3 regions of the Streptomyces sp. WM6372 genome follow, and region 3 is predicted to be linked to each of the others. Evidence: predicted binding sites of a transcription regulator. Region 3 holds the regulator's gene; each other region holds the start of a gene.
What was found. The regulator HrcA, encoded in region 3, represses chaperone genes, less so after heat shock. The targets are predictions, from matches to a motif close to TTNGCACTCNGNNNNNCNGAGTGCNAA.
Positions count from the first base shown of each region.

Region 1: groL (chaperonin GroEL) is a predicted target of HrcA. The motif match lies at 1,891-1,917, and genes of this name have one in related genera.
Region 2: groES (co-chaperone GroES) is a predicted target of HrcA. The motif match lies at 1,687-1,713, and genes of this name have one in related genera.

Region 1 covers NZ_LGDB01000180.1:148,076-152,351, reverse strand. Annotated here, with positions in the region: gene thrC (threonine synthase) at 1-775, shown strand, start outside; gene ADK52_RS16825 (MoaD/ThiS family protein) at 811-1,089, shown strand; gene ADK52_RS16820 (cold-shock protein) at 1,473-1,676, shown strand; gene groL (chaperonin GroEL) at 2,077-3,699, shown strand; gene ADK52_RS16810 (Uma2 family endonuclease) at 3,785-4,276, opposite strand, start outside.
Region 2 covers NZ_LGDB01000002.1:114,144-118,419, reverse strand. Annotated here, with positions in the region: gene groL (chaperonin GroEL) at 1-1,123, opposite strand, end outside; gene groES (co-chaperone GroES) at 1,233-1,541, opposite strand; gene ADK52_RS01830 (response regulator transcription factor) at 1,798-2,490, shown strand; gene ADK52_RS01825 (sensor histidine kinase) at 2,483-3,958, shown strand; gene ADK52_RS01820 (LCP family protein) at 4,016-4,276, shown strand, end outside.
Region 3 covers NZ_LGDB01000070.1:114,301-118,576, reverse strand. Annotated here, with positions in the region: gene ADK52_RS07915 (nitronate monooxygenase) at 1-354, opposite strand, end outside; gene dnaJ (molecular chaperone DnaJ) at 502-1,641, opposite strand; gene hrcA (heat-inducible transcriptional repressor HrcA) at 1,642-2,658, opposite strand; gene ADK52_RS07900 (MBL fold metallo-hydrolase) at 2,813-3,538, shown strand; gene ADK52_RS07895 (DUF3097 domain-containing protein) at 3,567-4,276, shown strand, end outside.

The DNA of each region.
Region 1 (4,276 bases), on a different contig from region 3:
GTTCATCCCGCACGACCTGGAGCAGGGCAAGGTCGTCATGGCCGGTGTGTACGGCGGCGACCTCGTCGGCATCGAGGGCAACTACGACGACGTCAACCGCTTCTGCTCCGAGCTCATCGGCGACCCGCTCGGCGAGGGCTGGGGCTTCGTCAACGTCAACCTGCGTCCGTACTACGGCGAGGGCTCCAAGACGCTGGCCTACGAGATCTGCGAGCAGCTCGGCTGGCAGCTGCCCGACCAGATCGTGATCCCGATCGCCTCCGGCTCGCAGCTGACGAAGATCGACAAGGGCCTGCAGGAGCTGATCAAGCTCGGGCTCGTCGAGGACAAGCCGTACAAGATCTTCGGTGCCCAGGCCGAGGGCTGCTCCCCGGTCTCCACCGCCTTCAAGGCCGGCCACGACGTGGTCCGCCCGCAGAAGCCGAACACCATCGCCAAGTCGCTCGCCATCGGCAACCCGGCCGACGGCCCGTACGTCCTGGACATCGCCCGCCGTACGGGCGGCTACGTCGAGGACGTCACCGACGAGCAGGTCGTCGAGGCGATCAAGATCCTCGCGCAGACCGAGGGCATCTTCGCCGAGACCGCGGGCGGCGTGACCGTCGGCGTGACCAAGAAGCTCATCGAGAACGGGCAGCTCGACCCGGCGCTGACCACGGTGGTCCTCAACACCGGTGACGGCCTCAAGACCCTGGAGGCGGTGGCCGCGGACAGCGGGCAGACCGCCACCATCCGCCCGAGCCTGGACGCGTTCCGCGCCGCCGGCCTGGCCTGACCCCTACCCTCCGCCCCCGGAAAGGCAGTAGCGCCATGAGCGTCAACGTCCGCATCCCCACCATCCTGCGCACCTACACCGGCGGTCAGGCCGAGGTCCCCGCCGAGGGCGCGACCCTCTCCGAGGTCATCGCCTCCCTGGAGGCGAGCCACCCGGGCATCGCCGCCCGCGTCCTGGACGACCAGGGCAAGCTGCGCCGCTTCGTGAACGTCTACGTCAACGACGACGACGTGCGCTTCGAGGGCGGTCTGGACGCGGTGACGCCGGACGGCGCGGGCGTCTCGATCATTCCCGCCGTCGCCGGCGGCTGCTGACACGCGAAAGCCCAGAATTACCCCCTCCGGTAAAAGCGGAGGGGGTAATTCTGCTTGGTTGGGCGCGGTAGAGTTGGGGAAGTCCCCTCCGCTGTTCTTGCCCGCCGCATATGAGCGGGTCGCGTGATGGTTGACATTGAGTCAATGTGCGAGTGCGGTATGGGGCTTTGGCGAGATATGCCGGGTCCGAGTTGCCCGGGAATATGCCAACTTTTCACTCTATTTCAATGTATCCCCGTGTCCAGATTTCTCGTCGGATTGACCTGTTGCAGACAGCAGCGGTGCAGATACATTCAGCCCCGGTCGAGGCGTTCCGGCGCAAGTTCTGACCCGGGACCGCGAAGTGCGGTCCTGCGCAAGGGCCAGTAATAGGGGAGTTAGGCATGGCTCAGGGCACCGTCAAGTGGTTCAACGCGGAGAAGGGCTACGGCTTCATCGCGGTCGACGGTGGTGCGGATGTGTTCGTCCACTACAGCGCCATCCAGATGGACGGGTACCGCACCCTTGAAGAGGGTCAGCGGGTCGAGTTCGAGATCTCGCAGGGCCAGAAGGGTCCGCAGGCGGACATGGTCAAGCTCGCCGTCTAGCCCCGGCGCGATCGACCAGCGACGCATTACGCACGAGGGTCCACATCCTGGAGGAGGGATGTGGACCCTCGACGCATGTCCGGGCTCCGCCCGGGCCGGCCGGGCCTGTCGTTGCCCGAAGCCGCTTGCTCCCCCCGTCGCCCGACCGCCACCCCTCAGCGAGGCTTCTTCGAAGCCGCTTGCACTCTCGGGGGTCGAGTGCTAATCATTGGCGTTAGCACTCTCCTGGTGAGAGTGCTACTACACAGGACCGGGTCGGTGAGGCCCGCAGGGTCCGGCGGGAAGGAACCGCCGGGCACGCAGGCCGTCCGTCGCGGGCGCGGGCGCGGTCCGGAGCAATCCAACCCTCCCCTCGTGCCGACGGCGCAGGGGGAACCCCAGTCCTGGAGGACCACTTCAGATGGCCAAGATCATTGCGTTCGACGAGGAGGCCCGGCGCGGTCTCGAGCGCGGGATGAACCAGCTCGCCGACGCCGTCAAGGTCACCCTTGGCCCCAAGGGTCGCAACGTCGTCCTTGAGAAGAAGTGGGGCGCCCCCACGATCACCAACGATGGTGTCTCCATCGCCAAGGAGATCGAGCTCGAGGACCCGTACGAGAAGATCGGCGCCGAGCTGGTCAAGGAAGTCGCCAAGAAGACGGACGACGTCGCGGGCGACGGTACGACCACCGCCACCGTGCTCGCCCAGGCGCTCGTCCGCGAGGGCCTGCGCAACGTGGCCGCCGGCGCCAACCCGATGGCCCTCAAGCGCGGCATCGAGAAGGCCGTCGAGGCCGTCTCCGGCGCCCTGCTGGAGCAGGCGAAGGATGTCGAGACCAAGGAGCAGATCGCTTCCACGGCCTCCATCTCCGCCGCCGACACCCAGATCGGCGAGCTCATCGCCGAGGCCATGGACAAGGTCGGCAAGGAAGGCGTCATCACCGTCGAGGAGTCCCAGACCTTCGGTCTGGAGCTTGAGCTCACCGAGGGCATGCGCTTCGACAAGGGCTACATCTCGGCGTACTTCGCCACCGACATGGAGCGTATGGAGGCGTCGCTCGACGACCCGTACATCCTGATCGTCAACTCGAAGATCGGCTCGGTCAAGGACCTGCTGCCGCTCCTCGAGAAGGTCATGCAGTCCGGCAAGCCGCTGCTGATCATCGCCGAGGACGTCGAGGGCGAGGCCCTGTCGACCCTGGTCGTCAACAAGATCCGCGGCACCTTCCGCTCCGTCGCCGTCAAGGCCCCGGGCTTCGGTGACCGTCGCAAGGCCATGCTCGGCGACATCGCCATCCTCACGGGCGGCACGGTCATCTCCGAGGAGGTCGGCCTCAAGCTCGAGAACGCGGGCCTGGACCTGCTCGGCCGCGCCCGCAAGGTCGTCATCACCAAGGACGAGACCACGATCGTCGACGGTGCCGGTGACAGCGACCAGGTTCAGGGTCGCGTCAACCAGATCCGCGCCGAGATCGAGAACTCCGACTCGGACTACGACCGCGAGAAGCTCCAGGAGCGCCTCGCGAAGCTGGCCGGCGGCGTGGCCGTCATCAAGGCCGGCGCCGCGACCGAGGTGGAGCTCAAGGAGCGCAAGCACCGCATCGAGGACGCCGTTCGCAACGCGAAGGCGGCCGTCGAGGAGGGCATCGTCGCCGGTGGTGGCGTGGCCCTGCTCCAGGCCTCCGCGGTCTTCGAGAAGCTCGACCTGACGGGTGACGAGGCGACCGGCGCCAACGCCGTGAAGCTCGCCCTGGAGGCCCCGCTCAAGCAGATCGCCGTCAACGGTGGTCTCGAGGGTGGCGTCGTCGTGGAGAAGGTCCGCAACCTGACCGTCGGCTGGGGCCTGAACGCCGCGACCGGCGAGTACGTGGACATGATCGCCGAGGGCATCATCGACCCGGCGAAGGTCACCCGCTCCGCGCTGCAGAACGCGGCGTCGATCGCGGCCCTCTTCCTCACCACCGAGGCCGTCATCGCCGACAAGCCCGAGAAGGCCGGCGCCCCGGCCGGCGGCGGCATGCCGGGCGGTGACATGGACTTCTGATCGGCCCCTGGCTGATCGGCTGTTCTTCGACCGAGGGCGGCACTCCCCACACGGGGGGTGCCGCCCTCGGGCGTTCTCGGGGCTCCTAGAAGCCGCTGGTGTCGAGGGAGAAGTCGAAGGGCGAGGGGATCTGCAGGGGCTTCCCGAAGGACACCGTCGTACGAGAGCGGTACCCGTGCGGCGAGGGGTCCCAGAAGCAGGTGATCTCCGAGTCCTGCATGTCGACGACGAGGTAGACGGGCACGAGCCGGCCGTACACGTCGAGCTTTTCGTTCCAGTCCGCGTCCCTGGTGGAGACGGACGTGAACTCCCCGACCAGCGACAGCGCCGCGCCGTCCGCGTGCAGCCCCTCCTGCTCGAAGGCCGCCTCGTCCGCGACGTACAGGTCTGGTCCGTAGCCGCGCTCAGCTGCCTCGAACCGGAAGAGGAAGAGCGAGGTGTCCGCGAATTGCCCCTCGGGGACGTGGGCCTGGAGCTGCTCGCGCAAAAGACGCATGCGACGGGAGTAGCGCAGCTTGGAGAACGGCGACACGATGATCTTCCCCCGGATGAGCTCGGCCTTATAGCCGTCTGGCGT
Region 2 (4,276 bases), on a different contig from region 3:
CGCCGGCGAGCTTCGCCAGGCGCTCCTGCAGCTTCTCGCGGTCCCAGTCCGAGTCCGTGGACTCGATCTCGGCCTTGATCTGGTTGACGCGGCCGAGGACCTCGTCGTGGCTGCCGCCACCGTCGACGATGGTCGTGTCGTCCTTGGAGATGGTCACGCGGCGCGCGGAACCGAGGACGTCCAGACCGGCCTGGTCGAGCTTGAGGCCGACCTCTTCGGCGATGACGGTGGCACCGGTGAGGGTGGCCATGTCCTGGAGCATCGCCTTGCGGCGGTCACCGAAGCCGGGGGCCTTGACGGCGACCGCGTTGAAGGTGCCGCGGATCTTGTTGACGACGAGGGTGGAGAGCGCCTCGCCCTCGACGTCCTCGGCGATGATCAGCAGCGGCTTCGAGGCGCCGGCCTGGATGACCTTCTCGAGCAGCGGCAGGAGGTCCTGGATGGAGGAGATCTTGCCCTGGTTGATCAGGATGTACGGGTCGTCGAGGACGGCCTCCATACGCTCCTGGTCGCTCACCATGTACGGCGAGAGGTAGCCCTTGTCGAAGGCCATGCCCTCGGTGAACTCCAGCTCCAGGCCGAAGGCGTTGGACTCCTCGACGGTGATGACACCGTCCTTGCCGACCTTGTCCATCGCCTCGGCGATGAGCTCGCCGACCTGCTGGTCCTGCGCGGAGAGCGCGGCCACGGCGGCGATGTCGGACTTGTCCTCGATCGGGCGGGCGGTCGCGAGGAGCTCCTCGGACACGGCCTTGACCGCGGCGTCGATGCCCTTCTTCAGGGCGGCCGGGGAGGCGCCGGCGGCGACGTTGCGCAGGCCCTCGCGGACCAGCGCCTGGGCCAGCACGGTGGCGGTGGTGGTGCCGTCACCCGCGATGTCGTTGGTCTTGGTCGCCACCTCCTTCACGAGCTGCGCGCCCAGGTTCTCGTACGGGTCGTCCAGCTCGACCTCGCGGGCGATGGTGACACCGTCGTTGGTGATGGTGGGGGCGCCGAACTTCTTGTCGATGACGACGTTGCGGCCCTTGGGGCCGATCGTCACCTTCACCGTGTCGGCCAGCTTGTTGACGCCGCGCTCGAGGGCGCGACGGGCGTCCTCGTCGAACTTCAGGATCTTCGCCATGGGAGCGGTTCAGCCCTCTCGAAAACTCGGGTTTAACGAACTGCGCCCCTTGCCGCCCGGCAATCAGCGGGGTGACCAGGGGCGCAGCTCAAAGCAATGCTTCGGTGAATTACTTCTCGATGATCGCGAGCACGTCGCGAGCCGAGAGGACGAGGTACTCCTCGCCGCTGTACTTCACTTCGGTGCCGCCGTACTTGCTGTACAGCACGATGTCGCCGACGCTGACGTCCAGCGGGAGACGCTGGCCGTCCTCGAAGCGGCCCGGGCCCACGGCGAGGACGACGCCCTCCTGGGGCTTCTCCTTCGCGGTGTCCGGGATGACCAGGCCGGAAGCCGTGGTCTGCTCGGCGTCGAGCGGCTGGACCACGATGCGGTCCTCGAGCGGCTTGATGGCAACCTTGGAGCTGGTGGTCGTCACGATCCGACCTCCCCCTTCGGAGATCTCACGGGGCTAACTGTCTGGGTGGCGACCAGGTGGATCCGTCGTCGCGGGTGCCGGACCTGCCCGTCGCCGTATTGGCACTCACCGGGGGCGAGTGCCAGGTGCGAGACTATTCCGGCGATTAGCACTCGGTCAAGCGGAGTGCCAACACGCTCCCCTGGATGATCCGGATCGGGGGTGCCCCGGGGCCGGGGCCGGGCTCCCCAGGTGGGCGGTATGTGACGCTTGGGGCGTGCGCATCCTCGTGGTCGAAGACGAAGAAGGCCTCGCCGACTCGCTGCGGCGCGGCCTCTGCGCCGACGGGCACTGGGTCGACCTCGCCCACGACGGCCACAGCGGGCTGGACCTCGCCCGCACCGGCTCGTACGACGCCGTCCTGCTCGACCTGATGCTGCCCGGCCTCAGCGGCTACGAGATCTGCGCCCGCCTGCGGGCGGACGGCGACCCCACGCCCGTCCTCATGCTGACCGCCAAGGACGGCGAGTACGACGAGGCCGAGGGCCTCGACTGCGGCGCCGACGACTACCTCACCAAGCCCTTCTCGTTCGTGGTCCTGGCCGCCCGGCTCCGCGCCCTCGCCCGCCGGGCGGCCGGAGCCACCGGGGCCGCCGACCCCCACCGCACCCTCCAGGCCGGCGACCTCGTCCTGGAACCCGCCGGCCGCCGCTGCCGCCGCGGTACGCACGACATCGAGCTCACCGCCCGCGAGCTCGGCGTGCTCGCCTGCCTGATGGAACAGCCCGGCCGGGCCGTCGCCAAGCAGGACATCCTCGACCAGGTCTGGGACACCCCGCACGCCATCGACCCGAACATCGTCGAGGTGTACGTGTCCTCGCTGCGCAAGAAGATCGACGCCCCCTTCGGCCGCCGCTCGATCCTCACCGTGCACGGCACCGGCTACCGCATGGCCCCCGACGGTGGCTAGAAGGAGCCGGGGGCCGCTCCGGCGGCGGGCGGCGCTGGCCGCCGCGCTCGCCATGGCGGCCGTACTGGGCGCCGGCGGGCTGTGGCTCTACACCCTGCTGCGGGCCAACCTCCTCGACAACACCACCGGCCGCACCGAGCTCGCCGCCCGCAAGGCCGCCGCCCGGTTCGACGGCCACGCCTGGCCCGGCGGCCCCGCGCCCGGCGGGCGGCTGCCCGCGCCGGAGGGCGGGGTGGACCTGGTCCTCGTACGGGACGCGCGGGGGCGGATCGTCGCCTCCACCGGGGACCTCGGGGACGATCCCGGCCTCGGCGGCCTCCGCCCGCCCGGGCCCGGTGCAGCGGGTGCAACCGGTGCACCCGGCGTGTCCGGCGCATCCGGTGCATCCGGTGCATCCGGTGCATCCGGCGAGGACTCCCGCTCCGCCGTGCTCCCGCCCGCGCGCCCCGGCGCGGAGCGGCGCGTGGTGGTCGCGGTGGACGCGCCGGGCGGGCACGAGGTGTACGCCGTCACCGTGCTCGGCGACGTGGACGACGCGACCCGCGCCATCGCCCTCGGCCTGCTGGCCGGCTCGCCCCCGCTGATCGGCTTCGCGGCGGCCCTCGCCTGGTGGGTGACGGGGCAGGCGCTGCGCCCGGTCACCGCGATCCGGACCGGGCTCGCGGCGGTCACCGCCAGCGAGCTGGACCGCCGCGTCCCGGATCCCGGCGGGGCGGACGAGATCGCCCGGCTGGCCCGGACCGTCAACGACACGCTCGACCGGCTGGAGCGGTCCGACGCCCGGCAGCGGCAGTTCACCGCGGACGCCTCGCACGAGCTGCGCAATCCGCTGGCCGCGGTCCGAGCCCGGCTGGAGGTGGCGCTGGCCCAGGCCCGCCCCGACCGGGAGTCGGTCGCGGGCGCACTGGCCGACACCGAGCGGCTCCAGCGCATCGCGGCGGACCTGCTGCTGCTCGCCCGCCTCGACGGCGGCCCCGTGCCGCGGCCCCGGACCGAGCCGGTGGACCTGGCGCTGCTGGCCGCGGAGGACCTGGCCCGGCGGCCGGCCCCCCGGGTTCCGCTCCGGCTGGACGCGCAGGCTCCCGTACCGGCGGCCGGGGACCCGGCGCGGCTGGAGCGGGCGCTGGCCAACCTGGTGGACAACGCGCTGCGGCACGCCCGTACGGGGGTCGTCGTACGGGCGGCCACCGAACCGGCGGACCCCGGCGGGAGCGGCTGGGCGGTGCTGGAGGTCGAGGACGACGGTCCCGGCATCCCGGCGGAGGACCGCGACCGGGTCTTCGAACGGTTCGTCCGCCTGGACGCCGACCGCGGCCGCGCGGGCGGCGGTACGGGCCTCGGCCTGGCCATCGTCCGCGAGATCGCCCGCGCGCACGGCGGCGAGGCCCGCGCGCTGCCGTCGGGGGGGGGCGGCGGCGCCCGCCTCGTCCTGCGCGTGCCGGCCGGCGGAACGGACCCGGAGTCCTGAACCTCCCTTCAGGAGTCTCAGGACTCCTTCAGCACCCCTCCCCCACCATCGACTGGCATGAGCGCGCACCGGAGGAAGACCAGCCATCCCGCCCGCCGGCCCCGCCACCCCCGGCCCCGCCGGTTCCGCATCGCCCGCACCCTGCTCGTCGCCGTCTGCGCGCTGGCCGTGATGGCCGCCGCCGGGGCCTGGTACGCGTACCGGGACCTCGCCGGCAGCATCGGCAGCTCCAAGGCCCTGGAGGGCGCCGAGAAGTCGAAGTACGGCGACACCAACATCCTGCTGATGGGCCTGGACAGCCGCCGCGACCAGAACGGC
Region 3 (4,276 bases):
CGCGAGCTTGGCGTCATAGCCGTCGTCGCTGGTGCCGATGATGTCCTCGTCGGCCAGGGACAGCTCGTACCAGCTGGCCTCGCCGGCCAGCTGCCCGCGGTACGCCTCCACGGCGGCCTGGTCCACGTACCCGGTCTGCGGCATGAAGAGGTTCACGCCGAACGGGCGCCGGGTGAGCGCGCGCAGCTGCTTGATCTCCTGGTACATGCCGTCGGCGGTCTTGTAGCCGCCGGCGAGGAAGCCCAGGGCGCCCGCCTCGCACACGGCGGCGGCGAGCGGCGGACAGGAGGCGCCGCCCGCCATGGGAGCCTGCACGATCGGGTGGGGGGAGAGACCGTACGGTGCGGAGGACATGCCCTGCATCGTGCCATGTCCCGCTCACCGGGCCGAATCACGGCATTCGCCTGGCATAGTCCGCTTCCCCGGGGCCGTCCGGATCGATGCGGCGAGCCCGGTCCGGGGCGTCCCCGGACCGGGCTCGTACGTCTGCAGGCGGGCCGGTCAGCGGCCGTTGAAGGCGTCCTTCAGGCGGCTGAACAGTCCCTGCTGACCCGGCGCGAACTGGCCCATGGGCCGCTCCTCGCCGCGCAGCTTGGCGAGCTGGCGCAGCAGCTCCTCCTGCTGGGCGTCCAGCTTGCCGGGGGTGGTGACCTCGACGTGGACGATCAGGTCGCCGCGGCCGCCGCCGCGCAGGTGCGTGACGCCGCGCCCGTGCAGCGGGATCGACTGGCCGGAGCCGGTGCCCGGGCGGATGTCGATCTCCTCCATGCCGTCCAGGGTCTCCAGCGGGCACTTGGTGCCCAGGGCCGCGGCCGTCATGGGGATGGTCACCGTGCAGTGCAGGTCGTCCCCGCGCCGCTGGAAGGTCGGGTGCGACAGCTCGTGGATCTCCACGTACAGGTCGCCGGCGGGGCCGCCGCCGGGGCCGACCTCGCCCTCGCCCGCGAGCTGGATCCGGGTGCCGTTCTCGACGCCGGCCGGGATCTTGACCGTGAGGCTGCGGCGGGAGCGGACCCGTCCGTCGCCCGCGCACTCGGGGCACGGGGTCGGGACCACGGTGCCGAAGCCCTGGCACTGCGGGCAGGGGCGCGAGGTCATGACCTGGCCCAGGAAGGACCGGGTGACCTGCGAGACCTCACCGCGGCCACGGCACATGTCACACGTCTGCGCCGAGGTGCCGGGGGCGGCACCCTCGCCGGAGCAGGTGGTGCAGACGACGGCCGTGTCGACCTGGATGTCCTTGGTGGTGCCGAAGGCGGCCTCGTCCAGCTCCAGGTCGAGGCGGATCATGGCGTCCTGGCCGCGGCGGGTCCGCGAGCGCGGGCCGCGCTGCGAGGCCTGGCCGAAGAAGGCGTCCATGATGTCGGAGAAGTTGCCGAAGCCGCCCGCACCGAAGCCGCCCGCGCCGCCACCGCCCCCCGAGGAGGACAGCGGGTCGCCGCCGAGGTCGTAGACCTGCTTCTTCTGCGGGTCCGAGAGCACCTCGTACGCCGCGTTGATCTCCTTGAAGCGCTCCTGCGTCTTCGGGTCCGGATTCACATCCGGGTGGAGTTCGCGCGCGAGGCGGCGGAAGGCCTTCTTGATCTCGTCCTGCGATGCGTCGCGGCGCACGCCGAGAACGGCGTAGTAGTCCGTGGCCACTTACGACTCCGCCAGGATCTGTCCGACGTAACGTGCCACTGCGCGTACCGCTCCCATCGTTCCGGGGTAGTCCATGCGGGTCGGTCCGACCACGCCGAGTTTGGCGACAGTCTCGCCGCCCGAACCGTAGCCGACCGAGACGACGGACGTGGAGTTCAGTCCCTCGTAGGCATTCTCATGCCCGATCCGTACGGCCATTCCCGACTCGTTGGCCTCGCCCAGCAGCTTGAGGAGCACGACCTGCTCCTCAAGCGCTTCGAGCACCGGCCTGATCGTCAGGGGAAAATCGTGTCCGAAGCGCGTGAGATTGGCGGTTCCGCCGATCATCAACCGCTCTTCGGCCTCCTCGACCAGCGTCTCCAGCAGGGTGGAGAGCACGGTCGACACCGTGCCGCGGTCCTCCGGGTCGAAGGACTCCGGCAGGTCCTGCACCAGCTGCGGCACGTCGGTGAACCGGCGGCCGACGACCCGGCTGTTGAGCCGCGCCCGCAGATCGGCGAGCGAGGTCTCGCCGAACGGCGTCTGGCAGTCGACGAGCCGCTGCTCGACCCGGCCCGTGTCGGTGATCAGCACGAGCATGAGCCGGGCCGGAGCCAGCGACAGCAGCTCGACGTGCCGGACCGTGGACCGGGTCAGGCTCGGGTACTGGACGACGGCGACCTGCCGGGTCAGCTGCGCGAGCAGCCGCACGGTGCGGCCGACGACGTCGTCGAGGTCGACGGCGCCGTCGAGGAAGTTCTGGATGGCCCGGCGCTCGGGCGTCGACAGCGGTTTGACCCCCGCCAGCCTGTCGACGAAGAGCCGGTAGCCCTTGTCCGTGGGGATCCGGCCGGCGCTGGTGTGGGGCTGGGCGATGTAGCCCTCGTCCTCCAGCACGGCCATGTCGTTGCGCACGGTGGCGGGCGAGACGCCGAGCCGGTGCCGCTCGGTGAGCGCCTTGGAGCCGACCGGCTCCTCCGTCCCGACGTAGTCCTGGACGATGGCGCGCAGCACCTCGAGTCTGCGTTCGCTGAGCATCGCGCACACCTCCAGCTGGTCGTCGTCGCTCGTCACGGTCGGTTTCACGGCTTCGTTGGCACTCCGGGCGTTCGAGTGCCAGAGATCCCCCGGCCAGTGTACGGCCGGGTAGTCAGGCCCTGGCAAGGGCGGCCCGCCAGGGTAGCGTCGCGGCATGGACGTGCGTTGGGAAGAGGCGGGCTGGGAGCGGCTGACCGGACGGACCGGACGGCGACGGCTCCCGGTGTGGGACTGCACCGTGGGACTGGTGGTGGGGGACGAGTCGGTGCTCCTGATCGATCCGGGTTCGTGCGTGCGCGAGGGCGCGCAGCTGCGGGCCGAGGCGGAGCGGCTGACGGGGCGGCGCGTGACGCATATCGCATTCACGCACGGACATTTCGATCACGTACTGGGCGTGGCGGCTTTCGCCGGGGCCGAGGTGTACGGGGCGGTCGGGCTGGACGCGGAGCTGTCGACCGGCCGGGAGGAGCTGCGCGTCAGTGCGGTCCTCCAGGGGCTGGCGGAGGCCGAGGCCACCGAGGCGGTGGACCTGCTGGTGGTGCCGAAGCACTCCGTGTCGGGCGAATGGACGCTGGAGCTGGGCGGGGTGCAGGTGCTGCTGGCCAACGTCGGACCCGGGCACACCCGGTACGACCTGGCGGTGTGCGTGCCGGGCGAGCGCGAGACGGTGTTCTGCGGGGACCTCGTCGAGGAGTCGGGCGAACCGCAGGCGGGCAGCGACGCGGTGCCGGCGCAGTGGCCGGCGGCGCTGGACCGGCTGCTGTCGCTGGGCGGGGACGACGCGCTGTACGTGCCGGGTCACGGAGCGGTGGTCTCCGCGGGCTTCGTCCGTGAGCAACGCGACACACTGGCACGGCGGTTCGGCGTGTCGGGCCCGTGAGCCCGCGCTCTCTCCTACGCTCGGCCGGATGCGCGAGTACTCCCCCGACCTGACCCCGCAGTGGAAGCGCCCCAAGCCGGTGCCCGAGGTGCCGGCGGACACCGACCTGGTGGTCGAGGTGGCGGGTACGGACTTCTGCGGCGCGGTGGTGGCCTGCGAGGCGGGCACGGTGACCCTGGAGGACCGCTTCGGCAAGCGGCGGGTGTTCCCGCTGGAGCCGCGGGGGTTCCTGCTGGAGGGCGCCGTGGTGACCCTGACCCGGCCCTCAAGGGCCCCTGCGGCGCCCCTGCGCACGGCGTCGGGCTCGGTGGCGGTCCCGGGGGCGCGCGCCCGCGTGGCGCGCGCCGGGCGCATCTACGTGGAGGGCCGGCACGACGCCGAGCTCGTGGAGCGGGTCTGGGGCGACGACCTGCGGATCGAGGGCGTGGTGGTGGAGTACCTGGAGGGCATCGACGACCTCCCCGCGGTGGTCGCGGACTTCGCCCCGACGGCCGACGCCCGCCTGGGCGTCCTGGTGGACCACCTGGTCCCGGGCTCGAAGGAGTCCCGCATCGCGGCCTCGGTGACCTCGTCGGACGTCCTGATCGTCGGCCACCCGTACGTGGACGTCTGGCAGGCGGTGAAGCCGTCCGTGCTGGGCATCACGGCGTGGCCGGTGGTCCCGCCGGGCCAGGACTGGAAGACGGGCGTCTGCAGGGCGCTGGGCTGGCCGGAGAACACCGGGGCCGCCTGGCAGCA